3 regions of the Methylophilus sp. E2MeOHC9 genome follow, and region 1 is predicted to be linked to each of the others. Evidence: riboswitches for the same ligand, from Rfam matches in the RefSeq annotation. Region 1 holds a riboswitch; each other region holds the start of a gene.

Region 1 (3,281 bases):
GAACGCTATATGGACGCAAGCAAACGGCATGATTAGAGTGCGAGAATTATCTGGTGGACTTTTTGGTGGTATGGTGATCAATGCAGATGGTACTGTATTTGTTGGAAGTGACAGTTCAGTGGCTGCTAGCTGGAGTGAAAGTGAAGGAGTAATTCATTTAGGGCATTTGCCTGGAGATTCTAACAGTAGAGCATTTGGTGTTAACGCCGATGGATCTGTCATAGTCGGCACGTCCTCAAATGGTTACAAAACGGAAGCATTTCGTTGGACTCAAACTGAAGGAATGATCGGGTTAGGTGATTTGGCGGGAGGTTATTTTCATAGTTTTGTAAGTGGAGTAAGTGCGGATGGATCAGTAGTTATTGGTAATGGTTCGACTACCAGTGGTCTAGAAGCATTTCGTTGGACTCAAACTGAAGGTATGGTTGGCCTTGGTTATCTATTTGCAGATGATCTTCAAAGTAATGCTACTGGTATTAGTGCGGATGGATCAGTAATCATTGGAGACTCTTTTACCATTGGTTTTACACGTCAAGCATTCCGCTGGACTCAAACTGAAGGTATGGTTGGCCTTGGGTACTTATCTGCTGACCATCTTCATAGTAATGCTGAAGGCGTTAGTGCGGATGGGTCTGTAATTGTGGGCAGTTCTTTTTCGAGTTGGCTTGATGAGGAAGCATTTCTGTGGACAGAGGCCGATGGGATGGTAAGCCTTATGGATTGGCTAACTGAAAAAGATGTCGATATGTCAGGTTTTACTCGTTTAGTAAGCGCACAAGGGATTAGTGCAGATGGTAATACGATTGTTGGATCTGGTATTAACCTAGCCGGAAAAGAAGAAGGTTTCTATGTCAGAATTACTGCAGTACCAGAACCTGAAAGCCTAGCAATGTTAATTGCAGGATTAGGTTTAATTGGGTTAATTCAAAGACCGAAGAAACGCATGATGTAAGGAGCTGTGTTTGCTCAAAATGGGCAACATTTTAATAAGACTCAAGGTTGATACTTTGGGTCTTTTATTTTCATTCAAAACATCCTCCAGCGTACAGTTTTCAGAATTCTGGCGTTTAAGTATTTCTAACCATTTGCTCACCCGCAACTCATTCCCAAAATTCATCCACTCGCAGCCACAAACTCTGCCCATAGTCACACGCCTTGAGCCATAGCCTAGCAATCAGAGGCTGGCTGATTCGGCGGTAATCCCGGTGGCAATCGTTGGCCGTTATGTTGGATTGGCTTGGGTTGGGAGTTGGGGTTAGTCCAAGTATTAAACTTAATGTTTATAGTAGCCATGCGCTTGGATAGGATGCATGGCTTTTCGAGTATCCTCAAGAAGATGGTCACGAAATTCAATTTATTCCCCATTTGAGGAATAGACCGACCAAAAGCTAAATGCTGTAATAATCGGATAGTCTCAGCAAGTACAGCATCTGGTGTGTAAGTTTTTGTTTATGCATTGACACCAAAGCACGACAAACTTACACTCGCCCCACCATGGTTCAGCTTGGCGATGCTTAAACATAGCCAAGCAGATTAATAGGGAATCCGGTGCCGTCTCAAGAGATTACGAGACCATTCCGGAACTGCCCCCGCAACTGTAATCGGATAGCCTGTTCGCACATCTAGCCACTGAGTTTATGACTTGGGAAGGCCGCGAATAGGCAGCGACCCGAGAGTCAGGAGACCTGCCCTGGTGTAGTCGTAGAGTTCGAATTAGGGCGGGGTGCTCCTGAGTAGAAGTGAATGTCAATTCACCGTTTACATATCTATAACACCGCATATACAAGCTGAGTCGTGTCGCAACCGGCACGAATGAGGCTGTCTACTTTGAACCCTGCTATTACCAACGTACGTGACGGTTTGGTCGCGTTAATTTGAATGGTATTCAGGGAGTATTAAATCATGTTTAAACAAAAGGTATTGGGCGTGGCCATATTGGCAGCGCTCTCCGGCATGGCATCCGCAGCAGAGGATTTGCTGGACGAGGTGGTAGTAAAAGCTCGCGCGGAACCCAAGGCAGCAATCAACCTCAATAAAACCAATAGTACGGCAACGCGATTGGACCTGACCGCGAAAGAGACACCTGCCAGCGTTGACGTCGTTGATAGCGACACCATCCGCCAACGCGGCGACATCAGCATCAAAGAAGCGGTGACCCGTACAACCGGCATCACTGATATCAGCACGCCTGGCAATGGACAATCCTTTTCATCACGGGGATTCACAGGCAACAACTCCGTCGCACAAGCTGAAGACGGTGTCCGCCTGGTCACAGGTGCTGGCACGCTGACTTATCCTTCAGATACCTGGGGTTACGAGCGGATTGAAGTGTTACGCGGACCTGCTTCTGTCATATTCGGCGACGGTTCTGCCGGAGGTGTGGTTAATAGTGTCAGGAAAAAAGCTAGCCGGGAAACATCGCTTGAAGCTCTGTTCGGGTTGGGGACACGCGGTAACTATCGTACCGGTATCGGCGGCTCAGGTGCCATCGGTGAAATGGGTGCTTTTCGTATTGATGCCTCTGCGTTAGGCGGTAATGGATACATAGATAGGGGTGATTTTAAAAGTAAAAAAATCATGTCGTCGTTTCTGTTCACGCCTACAGAGAATCTACGGATCGGTTTTACGCTTGACCATGCAGAAGAGTCACCGACAGCCATTTATGGTTCACCGTTAGTGAACGGCAATATTTCGCGTGCATTACGTAAAGCCAATTTCAATGTCGACAATGACAAAATGGATTTCGTTGATACCCGTGCCCGCGCCAAGGTCGAATGGGATATCACCCCTTCATTGAAATTCAAGAATGAGACTTACTGGTTCAAGTCGGACCGGGAATGGCGTAACGCAGAAAACTACGCACTGAATACGACGACTAATCGTGTCACCCGCAGCAGTTTTTTAGCGATCGAACATGAACAGACCCAGTATGGCAACCGCATGGAGCTGGCCTCGATTGATACTCTGTTGGGACATCAGAACCGTATCGCAGCGGGTTGGGAGATCTCGCATACAGATTTCCTGCATAGCAGCAATGCGGGCAACACTGTTTCAGACAGTGTCCCGGTATATAACTTCTCTCCCGGCCTGTTTAGAAGCACGACGGCGGTATTGAAAAACTATGATGCTGATCTCAAGCAACAGGCTTTCTTTGTGGAGGATGCATTCAATGCGACTGATCATTTAAAGCTGATCGTTGGCCTGCGCAAGGATCTGATCGATACTTATCGTAAGGATTACAGGGGCGCCGCCAATGTTGATCAGGATTTCTCACCGCTGAC
Region 2 (3,281 bases), 280 kb from region 1:
GCTTCCAGGTTGTCTGACTTTTCCGGGCTGAGCAGTGGGTCGCCAAAATTGGGAAAATACAGCTGATTGAACGTTGGTGCTTTAAATGCTGAGCCATATTGTGTAGTCACTTGCCATTGTGGTGATAGCGTGTAGCCGTAGCCGATACCGCCAGTCACAAAGCTGCCATACTGAGTATTATGATCCTCTCGTAAAGACAGTTGGGTACTATGCGCTTCATACTGACCGACATAGCCTAGGGTAAAGCTGTCGTTATTTCTGCTTTTATCGATATTGCGGATACTATTGGTAGAGGTCAGAGCGTCCTGCTCAAGTCTGTCATAAGCAAATGTGAGTACGCCAATGGGTAACGTGAAGTCGTGTTGCCAGGTGATCTGCGTTTGATCCGTTTGAAATCTGGTTTGGCGGGTTGGCCTTTCAAAGTTAAATGAGCGGTCCTGCCCGATGCCGTATTTAAATGTGCTTTTCCAGAAATCGGTGATTTGATCTTTCAACGTGGCACTGTAGGCCTGCTGATGCATGGTGGAATAGTTGTTGAATCCATTGTTGTTGTCGTAATGGTTTTGGCCATCGGATCCGAAAAAATTCAGATTCAAGCTATGCCCCTCAGCGATATTGAGTGTGGCGAATGCAGAACCGCCTAGATTGCGGTAGCCATCGCGATCTCTGTCACGTGCCAAGGGCGGGTTTTTTCTGGCAGAAATGCCTCGCGTGTCATAGCTGCTCACTTGAGCACCAAACTGCAACGCTTTGTATTGAGTGCTCAGACCAACATTTCCTGTATAGGTATCATAGCTTCCAGCACCGACACTGCCATAAAGGCTGGTTTTGTCGGTTAATCCGCGGCGAGTAAAGATTTGGATCACGCCACCAATAGCGTCCGAACCGTATAGGCTAGAGGCGGGTCCTCTTAAAATCTCGATACGATCTATAGTTGATAATGGTAAGTTTTCAAAGGCAGTCGTACCAGTTGTGGCCGAGTTGATTCTTATGCCGTCAACCATAACTACCAGTTGATCAGCATTGGTGCCACGCATGTAGACGCTGGCGGTATTGCCCATGCCGCCATTAGTGAGAATCTGTATTCCCGGTTGCAATTTGAGTAAATCGACCAAACCACTACCGGAAAGGCGCTCGATTTCATCGCGTTCAATGATGGTCATGTCGCCGGTAGCTGTTTTTGTCGATATAGGCGTCCTGGCTGCAGTAACGTTGATTTCACTCAGGGAAAGTGATGCTTGCTGCGTAGTACTATCGCGAAAGATATCTTCTGAGAATGCTAAAGCCGGATAAATGGCAATAAGTGTTTTTATGAGGCTTTTATACATGATTTTCCTGTAGGCATGCGACCCCGCATGCGGTAATGATCACGTTGAATCACTACGGGAAAGGAACGTAATAAAGCTGGAAATAGCCACAAGACTATTTCCTGACTTAAACGCCGTCACCCCGCGGTGTTTCAACACTATTTTGGTTGTGAGGCCGGTCTCCGGGCTTGCAAGTTTTGATCTATCGCCTTCCCGAGTGTGTACTCAGTGGCATATGGATAGACCCGCACTTGCTTACCGTTGCGGGGGCAGCACAGGCATTGCGAATGTGGATTCACGCACCTGTTTCCCAGTTTCACTCCGTCTGCAAGAACACAGCGCGGAGCACCTGACAACTGGCGCTCATTTTAGTTGAAAGCGCCTGCTTTTGCGAGCAAACATTCATTGAACAAGCAAGCTGAAATTGTTAATTTACTTTGAAAAACTACGCTTAGCTATTGACCACAATCATTTTTTTCATTGATAATGGTTCGATGGATGCTGATCTGAAAAGTTTGGAAGAGCGTGTGGCGAAGTTAATTGCGCTGTGTCATCACCTGCGTGAAGACAATGGCCAGTTACGTCAGGAGGTGACGAAACTGCACCAAGAGTCGCAATCGCTCAAGCTGAATATGACGCAAGCCAGTGTACAGTTGGAAAAATTATTGTCTGCGCTGCCACAGGAAGGTCAATAAACGATGGCTAAACAACCAATCGATATTGAGATCATGGGTCGCGCGTTCAGTGTGACGTGTACCGACGAAGAGCGCGATGTGATCGTGCAGGCGGTCGGCTACCTTGATGGTAAAATGCGTGAGATCCGCGATGCGGGCAAGATGGTCAGTGTAGAGCGCATTGCGATCATGGCGGCACTGAATATCACGCATGAGTTATTGAATACCCGCAGTGATGGCGTGGATGTGGGCGATGTGAAAAAACGCATCACGACCATGCAACAGCAAATGGATGAAGTGTTATCCAGCCAACATAAATTGTTGTAATCCGCTTAACTTCATAAAATATTCACCGTCAATATTATTAATTGGCGTATCATTTTTTATACGGTGTGCTTTTAAGAAGGTGTATTAAGGCGTTGCCTGAGTCTAAATTCCTTGAACTAGTCTTTGTTATAGGTTTCGGCTCATCAGGTGCTGTGCGATCGCACTAAGTTGGGATATCTTTTAAGACTCCCTTGGCGTGTGAACCTAATGTACCTTAGGCTGTTACCACCTGAACTTTTTGGTTCAGGATTATGGCTCAGGTAACCCCTTAATACACCTTCTCAAAAGCACATGTGTCTCTTTCTGCCACGTTACCTTAAGGCGTGGTACATCAAGTCAGCCAGGCTGACGACTTCCAGGCAACTTTCATCGCAAGATTCCAGCACTACCGGCGGCGCATAACCAGCTTCACTGGCTTCCAGCCATCGCCGGGCACATACGCACCAGCGGTCACCAGCATGCAGCCCGGGGAAGCCATAATCCGGCATAGGCGTGGATAAGTCGTTGCCCTGCGCGGTGGAAAAAGCCAGGAACTCATCGGTCATTTCTGCACAAATCGTATGCCTGCCCCTATCTTCCGGGTGAAATCCGCAACAGCCATCGCGCATAAAACCGGTGACAGGATGCGTGCTACAAGGGATAAGCAGGGTGCCGAGGACGTTTTTAGCCATGATGTAATGTGGTGAGACTTTAGTTTATGATACTGGGGTTTATGATATTTGGGTTTTAAGATGTCAGGGTTGCTGGCACTGGCATTGATGATACTGGACATTTGCATGAGAGAAGAAGGTTTTAACACATGGCACGTTATTGGCTGATGAAGTCCGAACCATCGGATGTTTCGATTGATGATCTGGCGGGCCTGCCTAATCAAAGCATAGACTGGTATGGCGTGCGCAATTACCAGGCGCGCAATTTTATGCGTGATCAAATGAAAGTGGGCGATGGCGTGCTGTTTTACCACTCCAACTGT
Region 3 (3,281 bases), 1.5 Mb from region 1:
GCGTGCGGAATTCTCCAGGGTGTTGTATGAAACCACGGCACTGGACGCCCAGGTGGTCGGCAAGTTTGACGCTTTCGGGCAAACGCATGAAGTATTTGCCGGTGCCAACTGGCAGCAAAATGAGATGCCATCGAGCAGGACTGCGCGTACCGCTTATACACCGCAATATCCAATTGACTACAATAACCTGAACCTGTCACAAGTGCCACGCGTCTATCCAGGCGTTTATGCTGCTGCGCTGGATTCCAGGGAAACCAGGCAGGGCCTGTATGGCAATGTCAGGTTACAACTGGCTGATCCGCTCAAGCTGATCCTGGGTGGCCGGGTCAGCTGGTATGACTATGAAAGCTCATTCAATGGCGCTTATAAGCAATCCAACGAGGTCACGCCTTATGCTGCGCTGATTTACAGCTTGAATGACAACTGGTCACTCTATGGTAGCTACACGGAGATCTTTAAACCGCAAAGTAATACCTTCACCGCAGGTGGTGGCGCGTTGCAACCTGCGACAGGCAAAAACTACGAGGCAGGCATCAAAGGCGAGTTTTATCAAGGCAAACTGAATACGGCATTGACGCTATTTAAAATTGAGCAGTCCAACGGCGCCATTATCGACCCTTTGAATTCGGTCACTTGTGCGGGTTCACCTTCCGGCGGCGCTTGCTACATCAATGCCGGCAAGCAGGAAAGCCAGGGCATAGATGCTGAGATCAGCGGTGAAGTACTGCCAGGCTGGCAAGTATCTGCTGGCTATACCTTTAATGATGCTAAATATGTCATGGCCGGTGATACCAACCTGAATGGCGTGCGCCTGAACGGCGATCATAACCCGCGCAACCTGTTCCGCGCCTGGAACACCTACAAGTTGCACGGTGACTGGGATAGATTCTCTATCGGTGGCGGCGTAGTCATGCAAAGCAGAACCGGGTTCACCACGACTGTCGATAATGTGAAGCGTGAGCAAAGTGGCTATGCCATCTGGAGCGCGCAGGCCAGCTACAAGATTGATAACCGCTGGACAGCAGCACTGAATATCAACAACCTGTTCGACAAGCACTACTACCTGGATGCATTACAAACGTTTTACGGCGATCCGCAAAACTTTATGCTGACGATACGCGGTACTTTATAAGATGACACTTTATTAAACTCACATAGGGTGTTTTTAATATAAGGTTTTAGTCGTCGCAGATGGACAATGAATCAGGCTTTACCCGGTTCATTGTTGACGGTTTAAAGGCCGGCCTTCATGGCCGGCCTTTGCTTTTGATAAGGCGGATAAAAATGTTTCAGCTTTGTAACATTCAATGCGCAATTCAACTAAAAATGCAATGCATTTTCACAAAAAATATATTAAAAAAATTCTTTGAATATATTCTTTAATAGAAACAATACCTTGTATAGCAAAGTGAGACTTTACAACTATATCTTGTGTTTTGTCTGATTGAAAAGCCATAGATATTGATTTATAGTCGCATCCATACGGTTTGCAGAAGAAACACTTCTTCGGCATTTAAAAGGGAATCTGGTGCGTGAACCCGCGCAGGTGTCATCAAGCCAGGGCTGCCCCCGCAACTGTGATCAGCGAGTTGTTTGCGAACACTTTAAGCCACTGAAGAAATTCGGGAAGGCGACCGCAAATAATCATGACCTGAGAGCCAGGAGACCGACCGTCAGTTTTTTACTTGTTAACGTTTGAGGCGGGGTGTCCTCGGCAGTAGCAGAGCTATCATCATGGTGCCGGGTTTTGCCCGGCCTGCATATGTGTTGCTTTTGCGTCGTTGCTGTAGTCCTTCCGCTTCCTGAATTTGGGAGCCATCAATGTCACAATACGAATCCATGCAAGCCACCAAGCGTGATGGCCGCAAGGAACCTATCAATCTCGATAAGATTCATCGTGTGATTGACTGGGCAGCACAGGGTCTGAACAATGTGTCAGTATCGCAGGTTGAGTTGCGCTCCCATATCCAGTTTTACGATGGCATCCGTACTGACGACATTCATGAAACCATCATCAAGTCCGCTGCTGACCTGATCTCGGAAGAAACCCCGGATTACCAGTACCTGTCAGCCCGTTTGTCTATCTTCCACCTGCGCAAGATCGCCTATGGCCAGTTTGAGCCACCGCACCTGTTTGACCATGTCACTAACCTGACTGAGCTTGGCAAATACGACCAGCACTTGCTGCGCGATTACAGCCGTGAAGAATTCGATGTGCTGAATGGCTATATCGACCACTGGCGCGATATGAACTTCTCCTACGCGGCGGTCAAGCAGCTGGAGGGCAAGTACCTGGTGCAGAACCGCGTCACCAAGAAGATCTACGAGAGTCCGCAGTTTCTGTACATTCTGGTGGCCATGTGCCTGTTCGCCAACTACAAAGGCCAAACGCGTCTGGACCTGATCAAGCGTTTTTATGACGCCGTATCTACCTTCAAGATCTCGCTGCCTACGCCTATCATGTCCGGCGTGCGTACGCCGACGCGCCAGTTCAGCTCTTGCGTGCTGATCGAGTGTGGCGATAGCCTGGATAGCATCAATGCCACCACCAGCGCCATTGTGAAATATGTCTCGCAACGTGCCGGTATAGGCGTGAACGCTGGCCGTATCCGCGCCCTGGGTAGTGAAATCCGTGGCGGTGAAGCGCAACACACCGGCTGCCTGCCGTTCTACAAGCTGTTCCAGTCTGCGGTGAAATCCTGCTCGCAGGGCGGTGTGCGTGGCGGTGCCGCGACCTTGTTCTACCCGTTGTGGCATCTGGAAGTCGAATCGCTGCTGGTACTGAAAAACAACCGCGGCGTGGAAGAAAACCGCGTGCGCCACCTGGATTACGGCGTGCAGATCAACCGCCTGATGTATCAGCGCCTGATCAAGAGCCAGAACATCACCTTGTTCTCGCCACATGATGTGCCTGGTTTATATGACGCTTTCTTTGCCGACCAGGATGAGTTCGAGCGCCTGTATACCCAGTACGAAGCCGATACAAGCATACGCAAACGCACGCTGCCAGCCGTAGAGCTGTTCTCGCTGATGATGCAAGAACGTGCCGGTACAGGCCGTATCTACATCCAGAACGTAGACCATTGCAACACGCATAGCCCGTTTGACCCGGCTGTGGCACCTGTGCGCCAATCCAACCTGTGTATGGAAATCGCACTGCCAACCAATGCCCTGAACGACATCAACGATACCGAAGGCGAAATCGCCTTATGTACCTTGTCTGCATTCAACCTGGGCGCGCTGGAATCACTGGACGAGCTGGAAGGCCTGGCCGACCTGGT

What was found. A riboswitch is a leader RNA that binds a small molecule or an ion and turns the genes downstream of it on or off. The one in region 1 is predicted to bind cobalamin.
Region 2: another riboswitch for cobalamin. It lies ahead of ACSSVF_RS05595 (TonB-dependent receptor domain-containing protein); the one in region 1 lies ahead of ACSSVF_RS07045 (TonB-dependent receptor).
Region 3: another riboswitch for cobalamin. It lies ahead of nrdA (class 1a ribonucleoside-diphosphate reductase subunit alpha); the one in region 1 lies ahead of ACSSVF_RS07045 (TonB-dependent receptor).

Annotation. Positions count from the first base shown of each region.
Region 1 is NZ_CP196024.1:1,464,806-1,468,086, forward strand. It holds gene ACSSVF_RS07040 (PEP-CTERM sorting domain-containing protein) at 1-952, shown strand, start outside; cobalamin riboswitch at 1,479-1,707, shown strand; gene ACSSVF_RS07045 (TonB-dependent receptor) at 1,903-3,281, shown strand, end outside.
Region 2 is NZ_CP196024.1:1,184,799-1,188,079, forward strand. It holds gene ACSSVF_RS05595 (TonB-dependent receptor domain-containing protein) at 1-1,328, opposite strand, end outside; cobalamin riboswitch at 1,464-1,675, opposite strand; gene ACSSVF_RS05600 (hypothetical protein) at 1,835-2,002, shown strand; gene ACSSVF_RS05605 (cell division protein ZapA) at 2,006-2,308, shown strand; gene ACSSVF_RS05610 (DUF2237 family protein) at 2,620-2,979, opposite strand; gene ACSSVF_RS05615 (EVE domain-containing protein) at 3,108-3,281, shown strand, end outside.
Region 3 is NZ_CP196024.1:2,981,840-2,985,120, reverse strand. It holds gene ACSSVF_RS14230 (TonB-dependent siderophore receptor) at 1-1,132, shown strand, start outside; cobalamin riboswitch at 1,467-1,689, shown strand; gene nrdA (class 1a ribonucleoside-diphosphate reductase subunit alpha) at 1,822-3,281, shown strand, end outside.